DNA from 4 places in the Klebsiella sp. I138 genome. Region 3 is predicted to be linked to each of the others. Evidence: predicted binding sites of a transcription regulator. Region 3 holds the regulator's gene; each other region holds the start of a gene.
The links. Region 3 encodes CRP, which controls carbon source genes, mostly activating them, when cyclic AMP is high. Its sites were predicted from a motif close to ATGTGANNNNNNTCACAT; they were not measured.
Positions count from the first base shown of each region.

Region 1: a site for CRP is predicted at 1,251-1,268, ahead of ACMYSK_RS17645 (YjcB family protein). Genes of this name have one in related genera too.
Region 2: a site for CRP is predicted at 1,558-1,575, ahead of garD (galactarate dehydratase). Genes of this name have one in related genera too.
Region 4: a site for CRP is predicted at 1,109-1,126, ahead of ACMYSK_RS16785 (glycine dehydrogenase). Genes of this name have one in related genera too.

Region 1 is NZ_CP180447.1:3,771,156-3,774,282, forward strand. Features, by position in the region: gene ACMYSK_RS17640 (EAL domain-containing protein) at 1-860, opposite strand, end outside; gene ACMYSK_RS17645 (YjcB family protein) at 1,394-1,675, shown strand; gene ACMYSK_RS17650 (hypothetical protein) at 1,723-2,421, opposite strand; gene ecpD (fimbrial adhesin EcpD) at 2,390-3,127, opposite strand, start outside.
Region 2 is NZ_CP180447.1:4,775,510-4,778,636, reverse strand. Features, by position in the region: gene garP (galactarate/glucarate/glycerate transporter GarP) at 1-1,285, opposite strand, end outside; gene garD (galactarate dehydratase) at 1,680-3,127, shown strand, end outside.
Region 3 is NZ_CP180447.1:4,598,857-4,601,983, reverse strand. Features, by position in the region: gene ACMYSK_RS21410 (phosphoribulokinase) at 1-216, shown strand, start outside; gene ACMYSK_RS21405 (OsmC family protein) at 281-685, opposite strand; gene crp (cAMP-activated global transcriptional regulator CRP) at 991-1,623, shown strand; gene ACMYSK_RS21395 (YccS/YhfK family putative transporter) at 1,676-3,127, shown strand, end outside.
Region 4 is NZ_CP180447.1:3,595,569-3,598,695, reverse strand. Features, by position in the region: gene pmbA (metalloprotease PmbA) at 1-420, shown strand, start outside; gene cybC (cytochrome b562) at 527-916, shown strand; gene ACMYSK_RS16785 (glycine dehydrogenase) at 1,228-1,566, shown strand; gene ACMYSK_RS16780 (SFCGS family glycine-rich protein) at 1,577-1,939, shown strand; gene ACMYSK_RS16775 (DUF4312 family protein) at 1,942-2,241, shown strand; gene ACMYSK_RS16770 (DUF4311 domain-containing protein) at 2,263-3,039, shown strand; gene ACMYSK_RS16765 (DUF4310 family protein) at 3,051-3,127, shown strand, end outside.

The DNA of each region.
Region 1 (3,127 bases), 830 kb from region 3:
TAATGCAGACACAGCTGACGGCGATTGAGCGCACGCTGTAGCATATTGCGTGGTGAATGGTATTGCTGCCGGGTACGCAACCACACCAGTAAAATCAGAATGCTGCAAATAATCCCCAGCGGTAAGGTGAGCCTTAGCTGATCATAAAAGCTCTGATAATAACTGGCGCACGAAGTGGACATAATCACGGCGATCGGGCGGATGGCCGAATGGGCCACGGTATATACCCGCTGGCCCTCGTGAAAAAAGGCGTCTTCATGACGAATCAGGCCGTGCAGAGAAGCATCGGCATGCTTACTGGTGGAAAAAAACAGGTTCGTTTTCGTATCGTACAGGCCGTAGGCTAAATCTTTATCGCTTGATATTAATGAGCTGTAGGACAGTGGGTTAATAACGGCAAGGTAATGCCCTCGCTGCATATAGTTCATCGCAAAGCCGGGATAGAAAGGCGTATCACGGTAGTAGTAGATGGCGACATCCGGCTGTTTTGTATAATTCGCAGCAGGAATACGCCATGCGGTATCAGGGTGTACCGAAGTGGAGCAAAACAAACGCGTACCATCAGCATAAATTAAATCGTCGACATAAAGCAGACTACGAACAATCGACAACATATATTGCTGATGTGCGGGAGAACATATTATCCCTTTAAATCGCATGGCTTTATCACGCGCCTGATCCGCCTCATAGATAACCATTTCCGTTTTCTGTAGCGCCAGTTGTGAAAATGCGCGGAGCCGATCGGAGGTCTCTGCTTTTGCTCTGATTTGCGCAAACCACAGCGCCAGAAGGACGGGTAGCAGGAGCACCAGCGTCATACCCAATATTCTCAACGCGTTGTGCAGTGTGCGACGATTCATTTCCGTTTATTGTCCATGCGATATGCCTTTATCACGGTAAAAGATCACACCCGTTGTTATACAACAGAGACTATTTTCAGCAACCAGTCATTTGATGTAAAAACCCCACCCTCAATAATGATGAATAATACTAATTTCACGGAGAATCGAGAAACATTCTCGTCATTATGAGAGCAACACCTCTATCTAATTCGGTTTATCCGTGTGATTGGCAAGATTACGTAATAAAAGCCGTAGATAACGCGCACAAAAAAAGAAATCAAAACCCAGGAAGGCAATGTTTACTGTTTGCGGGAGCGGTAAAATGCAGCCTCACCATTATCCACAACAATTACATGGTTTAAAAACAACCAAAAAACGCACACTTTTGACTGGTGAATAAAGAAGCAAATGTGATATAGTTCACACAACTTAATGAAACAAGAACGCTGTTTCATTACTCCCCTGATTGCCCGTAGATAGCCAGAGCGCCACGTCATTGTCAGTCTCGCCAGGTTGTCAAAGGCACCCGATTTTCTTTGAGGATGAGGTTGATGGCTTCCATAACTACCAGTGTCATACTTTTGCGCTGGCCGCTGGTGAGCGCGGTTCTGATGTTTTTGGCCAGTTCGATGAATATTCAGCTACGCAAAAGCGATTATGCCGGTTTAGCCGTTATTTGCAGCTGTCTCGGCCTGGTCGCTGCCTGCTGGTTCGCTACCGGCTTGCTAGGGATAACGCTGCTGGATATTGCCAAAATCTGGGGTAACATCAAAGACGTCATGATCGAAGTCATGAGTCAGACACCGCCAGAATGGCCGATGGTCATGACCTGATAATAAAAAAGCTTCCTTCGGGAGGCTTTTTTATTACCCCACCAAATCTATTCGCAATCCTTTGATATTTTAATAAATTTATCATTATAGATAATGTATTTATCCCCAGACTGGCGCAGCGCTGCCTGGTGAACCACATCTCCAGGCCGCAAATACCAGGCCTCGCCCTCTTCTTCCGTTGCATTGCATCCCGGCTTGATCAGCAGCTTAAACCAGGTATTGCCGCTGTTACTGACGCTTCCCGACTGGCGGTCAAAAACCCATTTAAACTGCACCTGCCGCGGGCGCACCACCAGGATAGTTTCCATCACCACCACCGGGTCGATCCCCACCGATCCACCAGCTGCAGTGCGGGCGATACGGTTACGGGTGGGGATTTCGCGAAATGAGACCCGGTAATAGCGTTCGCGGTTATCCTGTGGGCCATGGTAATAAAATTTAAAATATTCCCCTTGTCCAGCCTGCAGAGTGAGCTGACGCGGGGCAAACAGCAGCTCGCCATCTGCCGGGCGAGAGCGAACTTCATTTCCCCCCGGACGATCGATCCCGACAACGGATATCTGATACAGCCGTGCGCTCGGGTTATTATTCAGTACCCGTTTGGCGACAAAAGTCTCCCCGGCGCCCAGCGAAAAGGTTAAATTGCCAACGGAAATCGCCCGGCCCGTTGCAGGCAGCCCCAAAAGCAGCACCCACGCGACGGCCTGGAGCAGATTAATTAATATTGCGCCATGTCGCCTGAACATGAATCTCTCCTGAAGCACTGACTTCACCAAACCAGCCATCGTCATCTACCGTTCGTAACGAAATATCGTCGTTCATCGGTATGGAAAATTTCACCGTCGTCTTGTTCATCACCCCGACATCGCCGGACGCATCCGTCCACGGCGTCGTCAGCCACAGCGCATCCGTCATATCACGCCAGCTATCATCACAGCCGGCATCATAATTTTTGGTCGTACCGGTCTGGGTGGTAAACACCAGCAGCGCCGGGAAAGGAACCTTTGTCATTCCGTCCGCCGAGCTGAACAGGCAGTATGAGCGCCCGGCGATCGACTGCGACGGGCCGGTGACTTTAATCAGAACTTCATCGGCGGCGGTTTTTCCACTGGTGGTGACGATATAGCCGAAATCCAGTGACGGCTGTCCCGCGCCGACATACCCCTCGCGCGATGGAGAACTGGTGTACTCGTCGGAAATAATACTAATGCTGAAATCGCGCGGTTTGATAATCAGCGAGTTGGAGGTGGAAAACTCATACCAACCGGATTCCGGCGAGGTGGTGTTCTGGAAACGGAAGTTAAACAGATCGTTGGTATTAATATCGCTGATCCCCAGCGCCACCATCTGCTTAAAGAAGTTGCTGGAAAAGAAGATGTAAACCGAATCCGAGGCTTTCAGCTCGTTAAACGTATAGTAGTAGGCGGTGCCGCTGACCGGCTTCCAGCTGTT
Region 2 (3,127 bases), 180 kb from region 3:
AAATCATTGCCATCAGGGCCGAGCATCCGACGAAGACCAGCGCTGCGTTGAATGAGTGCAATTCACTTACCAGGTAACCAATCACCAGCGGAGTTACGATGGAAGCGACGTTGCCAAAGACGTTGAATACGCCGCCGCACAGGCCAACAATTTCTTTCGGCGCGGTGTCGGAAATCACCGGCCAGCCCAGTGCGCCAAACCCTTTACCGAAGAACGCCAGCGCCATCAGCATCACGACCAGCGCCGTATTATTGGTGTAGTTACACAGAATGATGGTTGATGCCAGCAGCATTCCCAGGACAATCGGCAGCTTACGTGCCATGGTGAGAGACCAACCACGTTTAATCAGATAGTCAGAGAACACCCCGCCCAGCACACCTCCGGCAAAACCACACAGTGCCGGGATGGAGGCCACCAGACCCACTTTCAGAATCGACATGCCTTTTTCCTGTACCAGGTAAATCGGGAACCAGGTAAGGAAGAACCAGGTAATGGTATTGATAAAATACTGACCAAAGAACACGCCCAGCATCATGCGGTTGCTCAACAGCTGCTTGATATAGTGAAGCTTTGGTCCACTGGCCGCTGCGCTGCCCGGCTTTTTGTGGTCCATATCAACGACCGCACCGTTCTCGGAGATAAACTTCAGCTCCTCTTTGCTCATTCGCGGATGGTCGGTCGGGTTATGGATCAGCTTGACCCACAGACCGGTCAGCACAAAGCCAATCACGCCCATCACGGTAAAGACGTGCTCCCAACCCCAGGCAAAGGTCAGCCAGCCCAGCAGCGGCGAAAACAGCGCCAGAGAGAAATACTGTGCGGAGTTAAAGATAGCCGAGGCGGTACCGCGCTCTTTCGTCGGGAACCAGGCAGCCACAATACGGGCATTCGCCGGAAAGGAAGGGGCTTCTGAAAAGCCGAGCATAAAGCGCATGATGAACATCGAAATCCCGGCCCAGGCCAGCGGGAACATATCGACAAAGCCTTGCAGGAACGTAAACAGCGACCAGAAGAACAGGCTATAGGTATAGACTTTCTTCGAGCCAAATTTATCGAGCAGCCAGCCTCCGGGGATCTGCATCAGCAAGTATGCCCAACCAAAAGCAGAGAAAATATAGCCCATTGAGACCGCGCTCAGCTGGAGCTCTTTTGCCACTTCGGTGCCGGCAATTGATAACGTTGCACGGTCAGCATAGTTAACGGCGGTAACAATGAATATTATCAGCAAAATTAAATATCGGGTTGGCACACCTTTTCTTTCTTCTATCGTTGCATCCAGACTCATTTAATATTCCTCAGGCACGACACACCTTCCATTTATTTATTTTTGGTGTGATTCTTAATTATTAATAAATCAATATCAGGGGCTATCGATTTACTCATCCGGCGCATTGCAAGCATGACTCAGTATAATCAGCTCGCGGTCATTGGACACTGTGCACAAGACCCATAAGGACAATAAATAAATCATTATAATTGTGCAAATGCCATAATGAATGGGCGCTGATGCACAGTTCCGGTGTTTTCCCTCTTTAACGGGTTCGCGCTAGCAACAATGAGTGATTTAGATCACATTTTAAAATCAAAACACCTGACATTCTTTCTCCCAGAAATCTGAAATTCCGAATTGAATAACCGTTTTATTTTATTATTCGCACCTTGCTGGAGAATACTGGACAATGGCTAACATTGAAATTAAACAACAATCGCCGACGGCGTTTTATATAAAAGTACACGCAACGGATAATGTGGCGATTATTGTTAACGATCGAGGTTTACAAGCCGGAACGCGTTTCCCTGATGGGCTAACGCTCATAGAACATATCCCGCAAGGTCACAAAGTGGCATTGGTTGATATTCCCGCTCACGGTGAAATCATCCGCTACGGCGAAGTTATTGGCTACGCGGTACGCGATATCCCGCAGGGCAGCTGGATTGACGAATCACTCGTTGAACTCCCGAAGGCGCCGCCGCTGAACACGCTACCGCTGGCAACGAAAGTCCCGGAGCCTCTCCCTGCGCTTACCGGCTATACCTTTGAGGGTTATCGCAATGCGGACGGCAGCGTCGGCACCAAGAACCTGCTCGGTATCACCACCAGCGTACATTGCGTGGCGGGTGTTGTAGATTATGTTGTGAAAATTATTGAACGAGACCTGCTGCCAAAATACCCGAATGTTGATGGCGTGGTCGGTCTCAACCACCTGTACGGCTGCGGCGTGGCGATCAACGCCCCGGCCGCCGTGATCCCTATTCGTACGATCCATAATATTTCGTTGAATCCCAATTTCGGCGGCGAAGTCATGGTGGTTGGGCTGGGCTGTGAAAAGCTCCAGCCGGAGCGACTGCTTCAGGGTACCGACGATGTCCAGCCCGTCGCCGTCGACAGTGCCAGCATCATCCGCCTGCAGGATGAACACCACGTCGGGTTCCAGTCGATGGTTGACGATATTCTGCAGGTAGCAGAACGGCATCTGGCGAAACTGAACGCCCGCCAGCGCGAAACCTGCCCGGCCTCTGAACTGGTGGTGGGCATGCAGTGCGGGGGCAGCGATGCCTTCTCCGGCGTCACCGCCAACCCCGCCGTCGGCTATGCGTCCGATCTGCTGGTTCGCTGTGGCGCAACCGTGATGTTCTCTGAGGTGACTGAAGTCCGCGATGCTATCCACCTGCTGACGCCACGGGCGATCAACGAAGAGGTGGGTAAACGCCTGCTCGAAGAGATGGCCTGGTACGATAACTATCTGGATTTAGGTAAAACCGACCGCAGCGCCAACCCTTCCCCCGGCAATAAGAAAGGCGGCCTGGCGAACGTGGTGGAAAAAGCGCTGGGATCTATCGCTAAATCCGGCAAAAGCGCGATTGCCGAGGTCCTCTCTCCGGGCCAGCGCCCAACTAAACGCGGCCTGATCTTCGCCGCCACGCCGGCCAGCGACTTTGTCTGTGGCACTCAGCAGGTTGCTTCGGGGATCACGGTTCAGGTGTTTACCACCGGCCGCGGCACGCCATATGGTCTGGTAGCAGTACCGGTTATCAAGATGGCGACCCGTACCGAACTGGCAAACCGCTGGTATGACTTAATGGATATCAACGCCGGGACTATCGCCACCGGCGAAGAGACGATTGA
Region 3 (3,127 bases):
GCGGCGAAAGGCATTCCGTCTCTGGATGAAAGTTTTGTGGTGATTCACTTCCGCAACCTGCGGGATATCGATTTCCCCTGGCTGCTCGCGATGCTACAGGGCTCGTTTATCTCACATATCAATACGCTGGTAGTGCCGGGCGGGAAAATGGGGCTGGCGATGGAACTCATTATGACGCCGCTGGTAGAGCGCCTGATGGAAGGCAAAGCGATTTAAATGGCCGGGCGGCGCGACAAAACGGTGTAAGCCCGGTAAGCATCGCGCCACCGGGCATCTGGTATTACGCTTCCACCACTTCAAATGTATGAGTGATGTTCACCGCTTTTTGCAGCATCAGCGCTACCGAGCAGTATTTCTCCGCCGACAGTTCTACCGCACGCGAGACCGCCGCATCTTTCAGCTCTTTGCCAGTCACGATAAAATGCATATTGATATGGGTAAACAGGCGCGGCGCCTCTTCCCGGCGTTCCGACGTCAACTTCACTTCGCAGTTGGTCACGTTGTGGCGACCTTTTTGCAAAATAGACACGACATCGATCGCACTGCATCCACCCGCCGCCATCAGCACCATTTCCATCGGGCTTGGCGCTTTATCCCCGGAGTTGCCATCCATCAAAATCTGATGACCCGATGCGGACTCTCCAATGAAGGTTAACCCCTCAACCCATTTCACACGAGCTTGCATAAAATTTAACTCCAAGGTTGCAATTTTCCTGACAGATTACGCGCACATAACAATTCTCGCAACGGAAGGCGACCTGCATCATGCTGAAGCGAGACACCAGGAGACATGCGGCAAAAGCTATGCTAAAACAGTCAGGATGCTACAGTATTACATTGATGTACTGCATGTATGCAGAGGAGTTCACATTACAGGCTGAAGAAAAATCACCAGCCGTTTCCCAGGCATAGGGAAACAATACGATTGCATGCCCGGATGCCGTGTTGTGTCGGCACCCGGAGATAGCTTATAACAGAGGATAACCGCGCATGGTGCTTGGCAAACCGCAAACAGACCCTACCCTCGAATGGTTCTTGTCTCATTGCCACATTCATAAGTACCCATCTAAAAGCACGCTGATCCACCAGGGTGAAAAAGCAGAAACGTTGTACTACATCGTCAAAGGCTCTGTGGCTGTGCTCATCAAGGATGAAGAAGGGAAAGAGATGATCCTCTCCTACCTCAACCAGGGCGATTTCATCGGTGAATTAGGCTTGTTTGAAGAAGGCCAGGAGCGTAGCGCCTGGGTACGTGCGAAAACCGCATGTGAAGTGGCCGAAATCTCCTACAAAAAATTCCGTCAGCTTATCCAGGTCAACCCGGACATCCTGATGCGTCTGTCGTCGCAGATGGCTCGTCGTCTGCAGGTAACCTCAGAAAAAGTGGGTAACCTTGCCTTCCTCGACGTCACCGGGCGTATCGCTCAGACGTTGCTGAATCTGGCAAAACAGCCAGACGCGATGACCCATCCTGATGGTATGCAGATTAAAATTACCCGTCAGGAAATTGGTCAGATCGTGGGTTGCTCCCGCGAAACCGTTGGCCGTATCCTGAAGATGCTGGAAGATCAGAACCTGATCTCTGCACACGGTAAAACTATCGTCGTCTACGGTACGCGTTAAGTCGATAAAACGGCGTATTGCACCCGCAATACGCCGTTTTTGTTTCCCCATTATGTGGCGCAGGCTGATTTACCACCCGGAAGTCAACTATGCACTGCGGCAAACGCTGGTGTTGTGTTTGCCTGTCGCAATCGGTCTCTTCCTCGGTCATCTACAGCAAGGCCTGCTGTTCTCGTTAGTGCCTGCCTGTTGTAACGTCGCTGGCCTCGATACACCTCACAAACGCTTTTTTAAGCGATTGATCGTTGGCGGTTCGTTATTTGCCGGCAGCAGCCTGGTCGTCCAGCTTCTGCTCCAGCAGGATATCCCGCTGCCTCTGATTCTCAGTGGCCTGGCGCTGCTGCTTGGCGTCACGGCGGAAATCAGCTCCCTGCACGCCAGGCTGCTGCCCGCATCGTTAATTGCCGCGATCTTTACCCTGAGCCTTGCCGGGAACATGCCCGTCTGGGAGCCACTGCTGATCTACGCTCTCGGGACCTTGTGGTATGGCCTGTTTAACTGGTTTTGGTTTTGGCTCTGGCGCGAACAGCCGCTGCGTGAATCGCTGAGCCTGCTCTATCGGGAGCTGGCTAACTACTGCGAAGCGAAATACAGCCTGCTGACGCAGCATATCGATCCGGCCACTTCGCTGCCGCCGCTGCTCACGCGCCAGCAAAAGGTGGTGGACCTGATAACCCAATGCTACCAGCAGATGCATATGCTGGCGGCGAACCAGCGCAACGACCACAAACGTCTGTTGCGGGCCTTTCAGGTGGCGCTGGATTTACAGGAACATATTTCCGTCAGCCTGCATCAACCCGAAGAAGTGCAAAAGCTGGTAGAGCGCAGCCACGCGGAGGCGGTGATCCGCTGGAACGCGCAAACCGTAGCTGCCCGCCTGCGGGTGCTGGCCGATGACATTCTGTACCACCGCTATCCGCAACGCTTTCATATGGATAAGCAAATCGGTGCGCTGGAGAAAATTGCCTGGCAGCATCCTGACAACCCGGTCGGACAATTCTGCGCCTGGCACTTTAGTCGAATAGCCCGGGTTTTGCGTACCCAGCGCCCGCTCTATGCCCGCAACCTGATGGCAGATAAAGAACGTCGCCTGCCGCTGCTGCCTGCGCTGAAGAACTATCTCTCATTGAAATCACCGGCATTACGCAACGCCGCCCGCATCTGCGTGATGCTATCGGCAGCCAGTCTGATGGGTAGCGCCCTGAATCTGCCCAAGCCCTACTGGATCCTGATGACGGTGCTGTTCGTGACCCAAAACGGCTACGGCGCGACGCGAGTACGTATCGTCCACCGGGCGGCAGGAACCCTTGCCGGTCTGGCCATCGCCGGACTGGCGCTGCACTTTCATGTCCCGGAGGGCTATACGCTCACCGCGATGCTGCTCGTCACGCTGATGAGCTACCTGATTATTCGCAAGCATTACGGCTGGGCGATGGTCGGCTTTACCGTAACGGCGGTGTATACCCTGCAGCTTCTGACGCTAAACGGCGAGCAGTATATTGTC
Region 4 (3,127 bases), 1.0 Mb from region 3:
CGTACCGAGCGTCGCGATATTATTAAAGACGGCGTGCTGACGCAGTGGCTGCTGACCAACTACTCGGCGCGCAAGCTGGGCATGAAGAGCACCGGGCACGCGGGGGGCATCCATAACTGGCGGATTAACGGCCGCGGTCTGAGTTTTGAAAAGTTGCTTAAAGAGATGGGCACCGGACTTGTCGTCACTGAATTGATGGGGCAGGGTGTCAGTGGCGTGACCGGCGATTATTCACGCGGCGCTTCTGGCTTCTGGGTTGAGAATGGTGAAATTCAGTATCCGGTAAGCGAAATTACTATCGCCGGCAATCTGAAAGATATGTGGCGTAATATCGTGACCGTGGGTGACGATATCGAAACGCGCAGTAATATTCAGTGCGGCTCCGTGCTGCTGCCGGAGATGAAAATCGCCGGACAGTAACACCGTTTTATCCCCACCATTCGATATGCTGTTTGCAAAATAATCTGTACAGAAGGGCGCTCCCTGCGGCGCCCGTTTGTTTTAATAATAAAAAAGGATGTGAGCAATGCGTAAAAAACTGTTAGCAATGCTGGCGGTCTCCGCCCTTGCAATGGGCTCTGTTTCAGCGTTCGCCGCTGAACTGGGCGAAGATATGGACACCATCGCGCAAAACCTGCAGGTGGTACAAAAAACCTCCGATGCGGGCGAACTGAAAGCGGCGCTGACCAAAATGCGCGATGCCGCCGTGGATGCGCAGAAGGACACCCCGCCGAAGCTGGAAGGTAAAGCGGCGGACAGCGCAGAAATGAAAGACTATCGCCACGGTCTGGATATTCTGATTGGCCAGATTGACGGCGCGCTGAAGCTGGCGGATGAAGGTAAAGTGAAAGAGGCCCAGGCTGCCGCAGAAGGGTTCAAAACGACCCGTAATACCTACCATCAGAAATACCGCTAAGTCCTGTTTCAGGAGGCATCTGTCGATGCCTCCTGCTCAACTTCCACGATAAAACCCTGCTGGCATCACACTTTTCCCCTTTTCTTTTCCGCTTATTCCGCCGTCTTCAGCCGGTAACACAATGATTTTCTTGTGACGCCCATCACGTGATTTCGCCGAAAACAGTCTCTTCATGCCATTTTCACACCGATTATGTGGAATAGATCACGCATGCCGTCCGCCTTTCCACTTCGAAGTGGAAAACAACTCGCTACAAACTCCTTCCCCCCGGCGCTAGTTTTATCCCCAGAGACATCAACGGGGTAACACAAGTGAATAACGGAGCGGTAATAAACGACGTAGGGGAACAGGCAACGCAAACTGAGCTGCTGGCTGAGAAGATGCTGCCGCGGGTTTACGCACTGTTAAGCCGTCGCAATATCATCCCCAACGCCGTTCAGGAGCAGATGCTGACTTCCCACGTGCGGGCAATGGCCCACCGGTCGATTAGCGGCGAGCCGCTGCCGGAAGTGGATGCCAGCCTGTTTGAAGAAATTTCAGAAGATTCAATGATGCTTGCCCGCGAAGTGGTTGCGGAATTCGGCAACCTGCCAGAAGAAGAATCCTGGCTGCTGTCCGTCCACTTCGAAGTAGCAAAAGACAACCTGTAAGGAGCAAAAAATGGAACAAATTACTGTCGTAATTGGCGACCGCCTGGGTAAAGGGCAAAAAGTGGCCGCTGGCGCGGAAAAAGCCGGTGCTCGTGCCGTTGTCGTACCGGGCGTTGCCGCTGATATGAAGCTGGGTGACATGATGAAAGCAGAAAATGCCACCTTCGGTATCTCCTTCTGCGGCAGCGGTGGCGCAGGCGCTATCACCGCGCAGAACAAGCACGGTTACAAAGCAAAATATGGCATGCGCTCCGTTGATGAAGGCGTGACCGCTATCAACGAAGGCTACAACGTACTGGGTTTCGGCTTTATGGATAAAGAAGAGCTGGGCGAGCGCCTGGTAGAAGCCTGGAAAAAGAAATACGGCGCGTGAGCATGAAAGAGCAATTCACCACCACGGTGAGCGTCAAGGGCAAAGGCGAAAGCAAAACGCGCGCCTTTGCCGATGCCCTGAACCACGTACAGGCAGCGGTGATGAGCACTTCACCGCACATCTTACTGCGTATTGAGCCACAGGATGTGAAGGTTGTTCATGCGCGTGAAGCGGTGCGCAAAGAAGCGTTTCTGTTCTTCTTTCTGCGCCGTGAACGACGGACCTACAGCGTGGAGCTGGATGTCACCGTCAACGTAACGGCCATTAATGTCGATAAAGTGGATTTCGTTACGCAAACCTGATCTTCACCATAGGGTTAAACTATGTTCCTGATAATTTTAATAAAATCGCTCATTATCGGCGGCCTGGTCGGCGTCGGAGTGGGCGCCGGAGCGGCACGCATGTTTCATGCGCCTACCACCCAGGGGATGGGGGCGTTTCGTACCTTGGGCGAGCTGAATTCCTGCGAAGGCGATCCGGCTTCCCACTTCTCCTTTGGTCTGGGATTCTTCTTTAACGCCTGGGCTTCTTCCGTCGCAGCGGGTGCTTTCACCCAGGACGTTGACCACCGCATTATCCCGCACTGGGGCGCCTCGGCCCTGATGATGAAAAATCGCAACGTGGCAGAAACCCTTCACGATCCTAAGAAAATGGCCATTGCCTGCGGTCTCATCGGCATGGTGGTGGTGGCATTCCTGAACTCTACGGCCTCTGCGGTACCGGAAGCATTACAGGTCACTGCGGTGAAGGTGCTGGTGCCTGCAGCCAACCTGCTGGTGAACATCATCATGCCGGTTATCTTCTGGTTGGCGGCTATCGATGCCGGTAAGAAATCAGGCTTCTGGGCCACTATTTTCGGCGGCGCCGCGCAGCTGATTATGGGCAACGCCGTACCGGGTCTGGTGCTGGGGATTCTGATCGGTAAAGGCGTCGAAGACGCAGGCTGGAACCGCGTCACCAAAATCATGATGACGGCCATTATCGCCCTGTTCGTGCTGAGTGGCTTCTTCCGCGGATTTGACATGAAGATGATTGAGTCCTTCCACATGACCGTGCCGAACTGGCTGGATCTGCTGCATAGCGCGTTGAGCGGCAAATAAGGGGATAACGCATGGAACAGAATAAAGGTTTTTGGTACGCGGACTGGTCATTCCCGATCTTTGTCGGCCTGCTCTCTTCCGGCGTCTT